3 regions of the Lactococcus kimchii genome follow, and region 1 is predicted to be linked to each of the others. Evidence: predicted binding sites of a transcription regulator. Region 1 holds the regulator's gene; each other region holds the start of a gene.
What was found. Region 1 encodes CtsR, which represses protease genes until heat stress. Its sites were predicted from a motif close to TTGGTCAAAAAAGGTCAAANA; they were not measured.
Positions count from the first base shown of each region.

Region 2: the regulator CtsR is predicted to act here: its motif matches at 1,530-1,550, upstream of ftsH (ATP-dependent zinc metalloprotease FtsH).
Region 3: the regulator CtsR is predicted to act here: its motif matches at 2,601-2,621, upstream of clpB (ATP-dependent chaperone ClpB).

Region 1 covers NZ_SDAK01000001.1:792,960-797,227, forward strand. Annotated here, with positions in the region: gene EQJ87_RS03885 (ATP-dependent Clp protease ATP-binding subunit) at 1-2,086, opposite strand, end outside; gene EQJ87_RS03890 (CtsR family transcriptional regulator) at 2,076-2,531, opposite strand; gene greA (transcription elongation factor GreA) at 2,703-3,173, opposite strand; gene mltG (endolytic transglycosylase MltG) at 3,227-4,268, opposite strand, start outside.
Region 2 covers NZ_SDAK01000001.1:1,684,806-1,689,073, forward strand. Annotated here, with positions in the region: gene tilS (tRNA lysidine(34) synthetase TilS) at 1-933, shown strand, start outside; gene hpt (hypoxanthine phosphoribosyltransferase) at 926-1,477, shown strand; gene ftsH (ATP-dependent zinc metalloprotease FtsH) at 1,673-3,724, shown strand; tRNA gene EQJ87_RS08375 (tRNA-Glu) at 3,980-4,051, shown strand; tRNA gene EQJ87_RS08380 (tRNA-Ser) at 4,057-4,146, shown strand; tRNA gene EQJ87_RS08385 (tRNA-Met) at 4,156-4,229, shown strand; tRNA gene EQJ87_RS08390 (tRNA-Phe) at 4,251-4,268, shown strand, end outside.
Region 3 covers NZ_SDAK01000001.1:993,374-997,641, reverse strand. Annotated here, with positions in the region: gene purF (amidophosphoribosyltransferase) at 1-550, shown strand, start outside; gene EQJ87_RS05000 (NAD-dependent epimerase/dehydratase family protein) at 665-1,288, shown strand; gene EQJ87_RS04995 (calcium/sodium antiporter) at 1,502-2,491, shown strand; gene clpB (ATP-dependent chaperone ClpB) at 2,696-4,268, shown strand, end outside.

The sequences.
Region 1 (4,268 bases):
ATTTCATAGCTGCATAGTCCGCCGTGATATCTTTCGCGCCAAAACCAACAGTTTTATCATCCCGAAGTGCTGTTGCACCAAGGTTTGAAGTCATAATGATAATAGTATTTCTAAAGTCAACTTTGCGTCCTTTAGTATCCGTCACAAAACCATCATCAAGAATTTGTAACATAATATTAAAGACATCGGGGTGAGCTTTTTCGACTTCATCAAGAAGAACTACTGAGTAGGGTTTGTTACGAACGCGCTCGGTTAACTGTCCTCCTTCATCGTAACCGACATATCCTGGAGGTGCTCCAATCAAACGTGAAGTGGAATGTTTTTCCATAAATTCACTCATATCGACCCGAATCATATTATCTTCGCTACCAAAAACACTATCGGCAAGTGCTTTTGCAAGTTCAGTTTTACCTACTCCGGTAGGGCCTAAAAACATAAATGAACCCATTGGACGACGGTTATCAGAAACACCTGAACGAGCTCGTCGAATTGCTCTTGATACTGCTGAAATTGCTTCTTCTTGCCCGACGACACGTTTGTGCAATTCTTTTTCCAAATTGATCAAACGATCACTTTCTGATTTAGTCATTTGGGTAATTGGAATACCTGTCAATGTGGAAGCAACAGCAATGACGGCTTGATCGGTCACTTCTTGTGCTTTATCTGAGCGAACGGAAAATTTAGCAAGTTTATCGGCCAGTTTCTTGGCTACTTTTTCTTTTTCTCGCGATTTTTTGATGTCCAATTGAACGACAGCATCGGATAAGTCCTTTTGGGCCTTTTCCAATTCTTCTTCGAGTTCGATGCGTTTTGTTTCTTGATTTTTCACTGAAATTTTGACAGAAGCTGCTGCCTCATCTAATAAATCAATTGCTTTATCTGGTAGACGACGGCTGGTCATGTAGCGAATGCTTAACGTCACTGCACTTTTGATTGCTTCATCAGTAAAGAGAACGTGGTGATAGTCTTCAAATTTTTCACGTAATCCTTGCAAGATAGCAATCGCTTCGTCTGCACTTGGTTCATCCACATTGATTCTTGCCAAGCGACGTTCTAAAGCTTCGTCTTTTTCAATATATTTTTGATATTCGTGATAGGTTGTCGCACCGACCATTTGGAAATCACCACGCGCAAGAGCGGGTTTTAAAATATTTGCTGCGTCATTGACAGAATCCATTCCGCCACCAGCACCAATGATGGTATGAAGTTCGTCAATAAAGATAATCACGTTGGGATCGCTGCTCACTTCTTCAACAATCGCTGTCAAACGATCTTCAAATTCACCACGGAATTTGGTTCCTGCGACAACTGTGGCCATATTGAGTGCCATGATTCGACTATTCATCAAACCGATTGGAACTTGACCTTTAACTATTCTTTGAGCGAAGCCTTCAATAATTGCTGATTTCCCAACTCCCGGTTCACCAACCAAAACAGGATTATTTTTAGTTCGGCGACTGAGAATGTGAATCAAACGATCAACCTCAGCTTCACGTCCAATCATTGGATCAAGCTTTCCTGCTCGGGCTGCTTCGGTCAAATCTGACGAAACTGAATCCAAAGTTGGTGTCGTACTTGTCGCTGATACTCGCTTGGAGAGATTACGCTTGGACATTGGTGTGACTGCCTTTTTCGTTTCAGGTGTCTTCAGACCAGTGCGTTTTTCAAGCTCTTTGCGCAGAGAAACAATATTGATTTTTTGTAATTTCAATAATTGTAGGGCAAAGCCATCTTCGATTTGAAGCAATGCATATAATAAATGCTCTGTTCCCAAAATTTTTGCTTCGTTGTGGAGGGCTAAAACTCTTGCTAATTCAAGAACTTCTTTGGCTCTTGGTGAGAATTCCAAATCTTTGCGTGCAGTGCTGACATGACTGGATAAGTCTTCCAAATCAATCAATAAATCTGCTGAATCAACATTTGCTCCAGCAAGCAAGCTGTAAGCAATTGAGCCTGAAACGGTGGTCATTGCTGCTAAAAGATGGGCGCTCTCAATAGCACCATATTGGTACTGATAAGCGTATTCTGTTGCTTTTTCTAAAATTCGTTCTATGGTTGAGGTATAATTTAATTTTTCAAATTTCATCATCACGATCCAATCTGTTTAAGATACTTTTCATCATTGTAGCACGTGTAAAGGGGCTAATAATTCCGTCAGTAATCACTAACAAAAGTAAATTTCCTTCACGTTCCGTCAGTACTTTCTCGTCAAAAAGAAGCTGAATGATGTCATGAGCCGCCTTGCTTGAGAGATTGGCTGGAATTTTTTGATACAAAGCGGTCAGAAATTCATGGCGCGCTGAATATTGATACTTCACAATCTTAATATATCCGCCACCGCCACGCTTAGATTCAACGTCAAAACCTTTTGATGCTGTAAACCTTGTCTTAATCACATAATTGATTTGGCTAGGCACTACATCAAATTGATTTGCCAAATCTGCCCGTTTGATTTCGATTTCTTGTGCTTCTTCCAACAACTGTCTCAGGTAAGCCTCAATAATATCAGATGTATTTTTTTGAGCTGGCATCATTTCATCCTTTCTTTTCTAAAAATATACTTTGACTATTACTGACTATTATACCCGAAAATGTCTTTTTTTACCAAAGATAGTACTTTTGATGCAGAGAATTTACTGACGTATTTTTTCGTCAGTAAAATAAAAAAACCGTCAGTAACGGCTTCTTTATTCTTTTTCAAATTAGTCAACTTTGACAATTTTAATCGTCATTTCACCGACAGGCAAAGGAACTTTTACAGTATCGCCAACTTTTTTACCAATCAAAACACGAGCAATTGGTGATTCGTTAGAAATTTTACCTGTGAATGGATCCGCTTCAGCCGTACCAACGATTTGATAAGATTCTTCGCTCGTTTCACCTTCTTCAATGAAAGTCACTTTTTTACCGAGCGCAACTTCGTCTTTGGCGATTTTTGCGTTATCCACGATTTCAGCGTAGCGAATCATCGTTTCAACTGTTGAAATACGGCCTTCAATGAAAGCTTGTTCATCTTTAGCTGCTTCGTATTCTGAGTTTTCAGAAAGGTCACCGTAGCTACGTGCGACTTTGATGCGGTCAATAACTTCTGGACGTTTTACGAGTTTGAGGTTTTCAAGTTCGCCTTTTAATTTATCAAGACCTTCTTTGGTCATTGGGAATGTTTTTTCCATTTTATTTATCCTTTTTTTTAAACTTTTTTATGTAATAAAATCAATCTAAATTTCTATTTATTAATCTTATCATTAACATACTTTTGAACGTTGGCATTTTGCTCATCCAGAGTTTGGGCAAAATAAACTTTTCCTGTTGTCACATCGGCAACAAAGTAAAGATAATCATTATCCGTTGGCTTGAGCACTGCTTCAATCGACGACAGACTCGGGCTATCAATCGGTCCAGGACCAAATCCTGTATTCAAATAAAGATTGTAAGGTGAATCAAGATTGGTATCAATTGTTGCATCTTGTTCCAGCGTTGTTTTTTCACCAAGTTGACCTTGGGCATATAAAACAGCTGAATTCGATCCCAAATCCATTCCTGCATTCATACGATTGAAGAAGGTTCCAGATACATTACGACGATCGTCATCATTATTGGCTTCTTTTTCAACTAATGCAGCCAGACTCAATACTTCATTTACAGAAAGATTTTTAGAAGCTATTGTATCATAGTAAGGTGTTAATTGGGCATTCATTGCTGCAATCATATTCTCAATGACGCTCTCAACCGTTGATGATTTGGTGTAATCATACGTCGCTGGGAAAAGATAGCCTTCTAACTGGTATTTTACGCCAGATTCTTTTGTGGGTAAGCTCGCAAAGAGGTTAGGATAAGCAGCAGCCATTTTGGCAATGAAAGCTGGGTCTTGTACCGTTTTCATAAATTCTGCCGTTGTAAATGGTGTTTTTGCTTTTTTCTCTTGGCTGTTGATTGTTATGGCTTTAGAAATTTGCTCCAAAGTATAACCTTCTGGAATCAAAATTTTACCTAATGTCGGAGCAACTGGTTTTTCTGTTCCCCCTTTTTCCAATTTTGAGGCAATCGTTGACAAGCTCATATTGGGGGCAAGGTTATAATAGCCGCTCTTGAATTCTGTGTAATTTTTAAATTTTGTATAGTACTGGAAAATCATTCCATTTTTGATGATTCCATCGCGCTGTAAGATTTCACCAATCTGCTTGCTACTGGAGCCTGCTGGAATATCAATGGCTTTCATCGTTTGATTATTTTTATCTAAGGGTTCAACGCCTGATTTCACGTAGTTA
Region 2 (4,268 bases), 890 kb from region 1:
ATTGAAAATGGCTACACAGCAATTGTAACAGCTCATCATAAAGGTGACGTTGTTGAGACTGTGCTGATGAGAGAAATCACAGGCAGGCCTTTGAGAAGTTTACAAGGAATTGCTGAACGACAACCATTCGCCAGCGGAGAATTGATTCGACCTTTATTAAGTTTTGACAAATCAGAGTTAGATGCGCCCTATTTTTTTGAAGATCAAACCAATCAAGGAACAGCCTACTTTCGCAACAGGGTACGCAATCAACTCATTCCAGAATTGACTAAAGAAAACCCTCGTTTTTCAGAAGCGATGATGGACTTGACTGATGAGATAAAACAAGCTATGTGTGTTATTTCAGATAAGATTTCAGAGCTTGATATTTTGGGAAAAAAAATAACAACAAAACAATTTCTTAGTCAATCAGAAGCCTTGCAACACTTTATTTTACAAGCTTATTTTGCTCAATTTCCAGAAGTAAAAATAAGCAAGAAAAAGTTTTCTGAGCTGCTCCATATCATCAATCGTTCTCAACAATATCATGAACCGTTCAATAAAGATTTCGATTTCATCAAAACAGATGTACAGTTCTATATTGAAAAAAAGCAAGTAAATTTAGAAAAAGAGCTTATCATCCTCACTGAAAATCCTAGAGATGAAAGTTTTATGGAGATTTACTTACCAGAAAAAGGTGAAATTGAGATTAGAAAACGTCAACCAGGTGATAAAATTTTAATCAATGGACACCACAAAAAACTACGTAAATTTTTTATTGATAACCACATTCCATTGGAAAAAAGGGAAAACTCACTCATTTTTGTAGAAAAAAGACTTTATGCAATTGTTGGAGTGGTATGCTCTGATTTGAGTAAAGCCGCTAAAAATGGTAAAATTAAAAGAATATTATGGGTTAAACCCAGTATAAGAGAGGAAATACACCATGCTTGAAAAGAATCTTGATAAAACAATCGAGAAAGTACTGGTTTCAGAAAAAGAAATTATTGAAAAATCCAAAGAACTTGGAGCAATATTAACTAAAGATTATGAGGGAAAAAATCCCTTAGTATTAGGAATTCTTCGTGGGTCAGTTCCATTTCTAGCAGAGTTGATCAAGCATATTGACTGCCATTTGGAAACAGACTTCATGACTGTGTCAAGTTACCATGGCGGGACAAAATCATCAGGTGAAGTAAAATTGATTTTGGATGTTGATACAGTGGTTAGAGATCGTGATATTCTTATTGTTGAGGATATTATTGATACAGGTCGGACTTTGAAATACCTCAAAGAGTTACTGGAACACCGTGGTGCAAAAGTTAAAATCGTTACACTCCTTGATAAACCAGAAGGAAGAATTGTCGAAATTAAACCAGACTATTCTGGCTTCACAATTCCAAACGAGTTTGTTGTTGGTTTTGGCTTGGACTACGATGAAAACTATCGTAATCTTCCATATGTAGGTGTTTTGAAACCTGAAGTTTACAATAAATAATTTAGCTCAACAAAGTAGACAGAAAGTTTTCTCAGACTAAAGTATGAAAAAATCTTTGACCAATACTTACTATTAGCAATCCACTTAGAAATATGCTATAACTAGGTAATAAGCTGTTATTGAATAATCAGAAAATCTTCTAGCATTAGAATTTGATAAAAATCAATAACAAATAAATAAAAAGATAAGGAAAATATGAATAACAACAAACAACCAAGACAAGGAAATTTTGTAAAAAATATCTTGATGTGGGTGATATTGGCTATTGTTGTTGTTGTCGGTTTCAATTTCTTCTTCAGCAATAATCACTCAAATGTGGATAAAATCAGCTATTCACAGTTGATGACTAAACTTGGCAACGATGATATTGAAACAGTCACAATGCAACCTTCAGATAGCCTGATTACCGTTACAGGTGAGTATAAAAAACCTGTAAAAGTAGATAATGCAGGTAGTTTCCCACTTTTAGGTAACTCAACAACAGAAGTTAAACAGTTTCAAGCTTATATCATTCCAACGGATAGTATTGTTAAAGAAATTCAAAATACTGCTAAAGATAACGATGTAAAAGTTAGCGTTATCCAAGCATCATCTAGTGGAATGTGGGTTCAAATTCTTTCATACATCATCCCAATGCTCCTGTTTGTCGGTGTATTTTGGTTGATGATGGGTGGAATGAATCGCGGCGGTGGCGGCGGTGGAAACCCAATGTCCTTCGGTAAATCTCGTGCTAAACAACAAGATGGTAAAACATCAAAAGTTCGTTTTGCCGATGTTGCAGGTTCTGAAGAAGAAAAACAAGAGCTTGTAGAAGTTGTTGATTTCCTTAAAAATCCGAAAAAATATCACGATTTAGGCGCTCGTATTCCTGCGGGTGTACTTCTTGAAGGCCCTCCAGGTACAGGTAAAACTTTGCTTGCCAAAGCTGTCGCAGGGGAGGCAGGCGTGCCATTCTATAGCATTTCTGGTTCTGACTTTGTCGAAATGTTCGTCGGTGTTGGTGCTTCACGTGTTCGTGATCTTTTTGAAAATGCTAAGAAAACCGCTCCGTCAATCATTTTCATTGATGAAATTGACGCAGTAGGTCGCCAACGTGGTGCTGGTTTAGGTGGTGGTAACGATGAACGTGAACAAACCCTCAACCAATTGCTCGTTGAGATGGATGGTTTCCAAGATAATGAAAACTCAGTAATTGTCATTGCTGCAACCAACCGTTCAGATGTTCTTGACCCAGCACTTTTGCGTCCAGGGCGTTTTGACCGTAAAGTTTTGGTTGGAGCACCAGATGTTAAGGGACGTGAAGCCGTACTAAAAGTCCATGCTAAAAATAAACCTTTGGGAAGTGATGTTGATCTTCATACCGTAGCTACCCAAACCCCAGGTTATGTTGGAGCTGATTTGGAAAATATTTTGAACGAAGCGGCTCTTGTTGCTGCCCGTCAAAATAAAAAAGAAATCAACGCGGCTGACATTGATGAAGGGATGGACCGTGCAATGGCTGGTCCAGCTAAGAAAGACCGCATTCAATCAATGCGCGAACGTGAAATCGTGGCTTACCACGAAGCAGGTCACGCTATCGTTGGACTCGTTCTTGAAAATGGTTCTACTGTCCGTAAAGTTACCGTTGTTCCCCGTGGACGCATCGGTGGTTATATGCTTGCTCTTCCAGATGAAGAAATCATGCAACCAACTAATTTCCATCTCCAAGACCAACTTGCCAGCCTTATGGGTGGACGACTTGGTGAAGAAATTGTCTTTGGTGTAGCTACTCCAGGAGCATCAAACGACATCGAAAAAGCAACACACATTGCTCGTTCAATGGTCACTGAATATGGTATGTCTAAGAAACTTGGTATGGTATCTTATGAAGGAGACCATCAAGTCTTTATTGGTCGCGACTATGGTCAAACCAAGAATTATTCAGAAGCAACTGCTGTGATGATTGATGATGAAGTACGCCGCATTCTCGGTGAAGCTTACGATCGTGCTAAAGAAGCAATTGAAACACACCGTGAGCAACACAAAGCTATTGCAGAGGCATTGCTTAAATACGAAACACTTGATGCGAAACAAATTATGTCACTCTTTAAAACAGGTAAAATGCCTGATGAAGCAGCGGCAGCAGAAGTTCCAGAACCAAAAACATTTGAAGAGTCATTATCTGATGCTAACGACTTCTCAAATATTCATATTTTTGATGATGAACAAAAAGATTCTGAACAAACAGAGAGTGAAACAGCCGAATAAGGCTGTTTTTCTTTATTTATATGAGAAAAAAGTGCTTATTGTCTAGAGTAGATAAATTTTTTGGGAGAATAATCAGTTTATTCTTGACAAAAAATATAATTTTGATATAATTAAATAGTTGTCGATTGAGAGAGATGTTTTCTTTAAACACTATTTTCTAAAAGCTTTGAAAAGAGTAACATAGTTTATTCTTGACAAAAAATAAAAATAGTGTATAATAGAAAAGTACTGTTTGAGACAGCACAACAAACATATGGTCCGTTGGTCAAGGGGTTAAGACACCGCCTTTTCACGGCGGTAACACGGGTTCGAATCCCGTACGGACTATATTTGGAGGATTACCCAAGTCCGGCTGAAGGGAACGGTCTTGAAAACCGTCAGGCGATGAGAGTCGCGCGTGGGTTCGAATCCCACATCCTCCTTTAAATTATCGCGGGATGGAGCAGCTAGGTAGCTCGTCGGGCTCATAACCCGAAGGTCATAGGTTCAAATCCTATTCCCGCAATTTCAATTGAATATTTGATATGGCTCGGTAGCTCAGTTG
Region 3 (4,268 bases), 200 kb from region 1:
CGGTGTCCCTAATTCCTCACTCAGTGCTGCTTCAGGCTACGCTGAAGCATCTGGCTTGCCTTACGAAATGGGCCTGATTAAAAATCAGTATGTGGCAAGAACCTTCATTCAACCGACTCAAGAACTTCGTGAACAAGGCGTTCGCATGAAATTGAGTGCTGTTCGAGGTGTTGTAGAAGGCAAACGTGTCATTATGGTGGATGATAGTATTGTGCGTGGGACAACCAGTCGTCGCATTGTCAAACTCCTCAAAGACGCAGGCGCAGCCGAGGTTCATGTGGCCATCGCCAGTCCCGCCCTCAAATATCCTTGCTTTTATGGCATTGACATTCAAGACCGTGACGAACTCATCGCAGCCAGCCACACGACAAATGAAATCAAAACGATTATCGGAGCAGACAGTCTGACTTACCTCAGCCAAGCGGGACTTATCGAAGCTATCGGGCACGACAAGCTCTGTCTCTCTTATTTTGACGGCGAATATCCAACGCCACTCTACGATTATGAAAAAGATTATCTAGAGTCTTTGGCAAAAAATGGCGTAAAATAAAAAACTAGAGTATTTTCTCTAGTTTTTATTTTACCCTCTTTCTCAGTCCAATCATTTTAAACACTTTGTCAAAATATGATAGGATAAGAAATAAAAACAAGTGAGGGCAAGAAAATGATTATTACTATTGTTGGCGGGACTGGACTTGTAGGACAAGGAATTTTTAAAACACTCGTCTCCTTTAAAGAATATGAATTACATAGTATTTCAAGAGGGGGAAAATCAAAAGAAAATTTAGTCCCTTCAGTACATTATCATGTCGCAGATCTAAATGAAGCAGGCGATTGGCAAAAAATTTTGAGAAAGTCAGACTGGGTTATTGATGCGGTAGGAATCTTACTTCCAGATAAAGCTAAAGGTACAAGTTATGAAAAAAACAGTATTCAACCAGCGAAAAAGATAATTGACACCCTACTTTTGGAAAAGAACCAATGCCTTTTCATCTCTGCCAATGCTGCCCCTGGTTTCATGAAGGATTACATGGATGCCAAAAAAAGAGTAGAAAATTATGGAAAAGAACGCCTAAAATCAAGATTCATCTGTGTTTTTCCAGGAATTATCTATGACCCCACACGAAAAAGCAGTTATTTTGCTGCCCAACTTTTGAAAGCTCTCCTAAAATTCCCAATCTTTCACACCTTAAAAAAATACAGACCCATCAAACGTAGTGTATTTGCCGAAGAAATTCATCAAATCCTCCAAGGAAAAGAAAGTCCATTAATGAGCCGGATAAAATAAAAGAGGCTAAAGAGCTGACCATGATTACTAGATAATCAATGATTTTTTCTAAATTTTGGGTAAAATTTTGAGAAAATATGGTATAATAGTTATAAATAATAAATTATCCCGGTTGAGCAAGAAATTGCTTCAAGACGATCTAGCTTTAGGGTGGGAGGCTTCTTAGGAAGCCTTCTGCCCTTTTTTTGTTGTCTGAAGGGAGAAGGAGAAAATATGGAAATTATATTATTGATTATTGGGCTGGTACTTGTTATTAAAAGTGCGGATATTTTGATTGATTCCAGTTCAAAAATTGCGAGAAATTATGGCGTTTCAAGTTTTGTGATAGGAATTACAGTAGTTGCCTTTGGGACGAGTGCCCCAGAGTTAGTGGTTGGAATCCTTTCAGCTCTCAGCGGAACAAATGAACTAGGACTTGGCACAGTTGTCGGGAGCTCTTATGCGAATATGACTTTGATTGTTGGTCTGTCTGCTCTCGTATTTCCATTGGTAGTGAACGATTCAGCCATAAAAAAAGAAATTCCAATGCTGATTTTTGTCCAAGCATTATTTGCAGCAATGATTCTTTGGGACAATCAACTTTCCCGACTTGATGGCTTGCTTCTTTTGGGTGGTTTTGTTGCCTTTATGGTTTATGTCGTCCTAGATTCTAAAAAATCAATGAAGATTTCTATTGATATCGAAGGAGATATTGATACCGATGGAGACGGTAACCAAGTTACTGAATATACAACGACTGAAAAAATCAGAAGTGTTCCGATGTTGTGGCTTTTGAGTGTTTTATCACTTGTAGGACTCTATATCGGAGGACAGCTTTCTGTTGAAAATAGTGTTCAAATTGCCAAAAATTTTGGATTAAGTGAGACAATAATCGGCTTGACGATTGTTGCAGTAGCTACCTCTCTCCCAGAACTTGTGACGAGTATTGTAGCAATGAGAAAAAATGAAAAAGATATCGTCCTTGGAAATTGCGTAGGAAGTAATATTTTTAATATCTTACTGGTTATGGGAGTATCATCAACGATTCACCCCTTCTCAATCCAAGAGAACATGACAGTAGACTTACTCTTAATCATTGTGATTGTCGGAGTGATTTATCTCTTGTCACGATTTACAAAAAAAGTTTCACGTCTATTTGGTAGCGTGCTAGTGCTGAGTTATTTCTCATACCTCCTCCTAAAAGTATTTGTAACCCTCGCTTGAGAAGGAGAGGTAGTAAAATCAAGTGAATTAACACAACAATTAAAAAAAATTACTGACGACGCTGTCAGTAATTTTTTTACGGAAAATAAGTCAAAAAAATGAGTTAAAAAGTTTGACCAATACTGACCAATGCGTTATAATTAGAATGTAGTGAGAAAAAGATAATAATCGCTACTAACTATGAAATCGAAATGAGGTGTTTTTATGGACATCGAAAAAATGACAACAACGATGCAAGAAGCACTTGGTTCAGCGCAACAAATTGCGCAAGTTCGTCATCACCAAGTGATTGAAGTTCCACATTTATGGCGAATTTTTGTTCAACCTAATAGTTTTGGGGCGAACTTTTATAAAGATTTAGGGATTGACCTAGATGACTTTACAAATTTAATTGAAAAAGAAATTGACAAAATTAATTCAGTAGAAGGTTCAAATATTACTTATGGCCAAAACCTAAGTCCAGATTTGTTCCAAGTCTTTACTGAAGCAGACAAAATTGCGCAAAAAATGGGCGATGAATACCTCTCAACGGAGATTATTCTCCTTGCCCTCTTTGAGCTCAAGCAAAATCCATTGACTAAATATTTAGTCAATCATGGACTGACAAAAGCGCAAGCGCAAGCTGCGATTGAAGAATTACGTGGAGGTGATAAAGTGACCAGTCAAAATGCAGAAGAAACATACAAAGCACTTGAAAAATATGGGGTAGATCTCGTTGCTCAAGTTAAATCAGGTAAACAAGATCCTGTCATCGGACGTGATGAAGAAATTCGTGATGTCATTCGCGTGCTTTCTCGTAAAACAAAAAATAATCCCGTTCTTATTGGTGAACCTGGGGTTGGTAAAACAGCCATTGTCGAAGGATTGGCACAAAGGATTGTCCGAAAAGACGTTCCTGAAAATCTGAAAGATAAAACAATCTTTTCACTTGATATGGGTGCTCTGATTGCAGGAGCGAAATATCGTGGTGAATTTGAAGAACGACTCAAAGCCGTCCTTAATGAAGTGAAAAAATCAGATGGACAAATTATCCTCTTTATTGATGAACTTCATACGATTGTTGGTGCAGGTAAAACAGAAGGTTCAATGGACGCTGGGAACCTTTTAAAACCAATGCTTGCACGTGGTGAACTCCATTTGATTGGGGCAACGACCTTGGATGAATATCGTAAATACATGGAAACAGATAAAGCACTTGAACGTCGTTTCCAAAAGGTATTGGTTACTGAACCTACTGTTGAAGATACGATTTCAATCTTGCGTGGTCTAAAAGAACGTTTTGAAATCCACCATGGAGTGACCATTCATGATAATGCTCTTGTTGCAGCAGCAACCCTGTCAAATCGCTACATCACCGACCGTTTCCTGCCTGACAAAGCCATTGATTTGGTCGATGAAGCCAGTGCAACCATTCGTGTAGAAATGAATTCCCTGCCAACTGAACTTGACCAAGCCAATCGTCGCTTGATGCAATTAGAAATTGAAGAAGCGGCCCTCAAAAAAGAACGAGATGATGCTTCTAAGAAACGTCTTGAAATTATACGTGGTGAAATTGCTGAACTTCGAGAAGAAAATAATCAACTCAAAGCGCAATGGGAAGCTGAGAAAAAAGAAGTGGGCAACATTTCTGAAAAACGAAATGAATTAGAACACGCCCGCCACGAATTGGAAGAAGCTCAAAACGAAGGCGACTTAGAAAAAGCAGCCGCTCTGCGTTATGGTAAAATTCCAGAGCTTGAAAAAGACCTCAAGGCCATTGAAGAAAAAGCAAAATCAG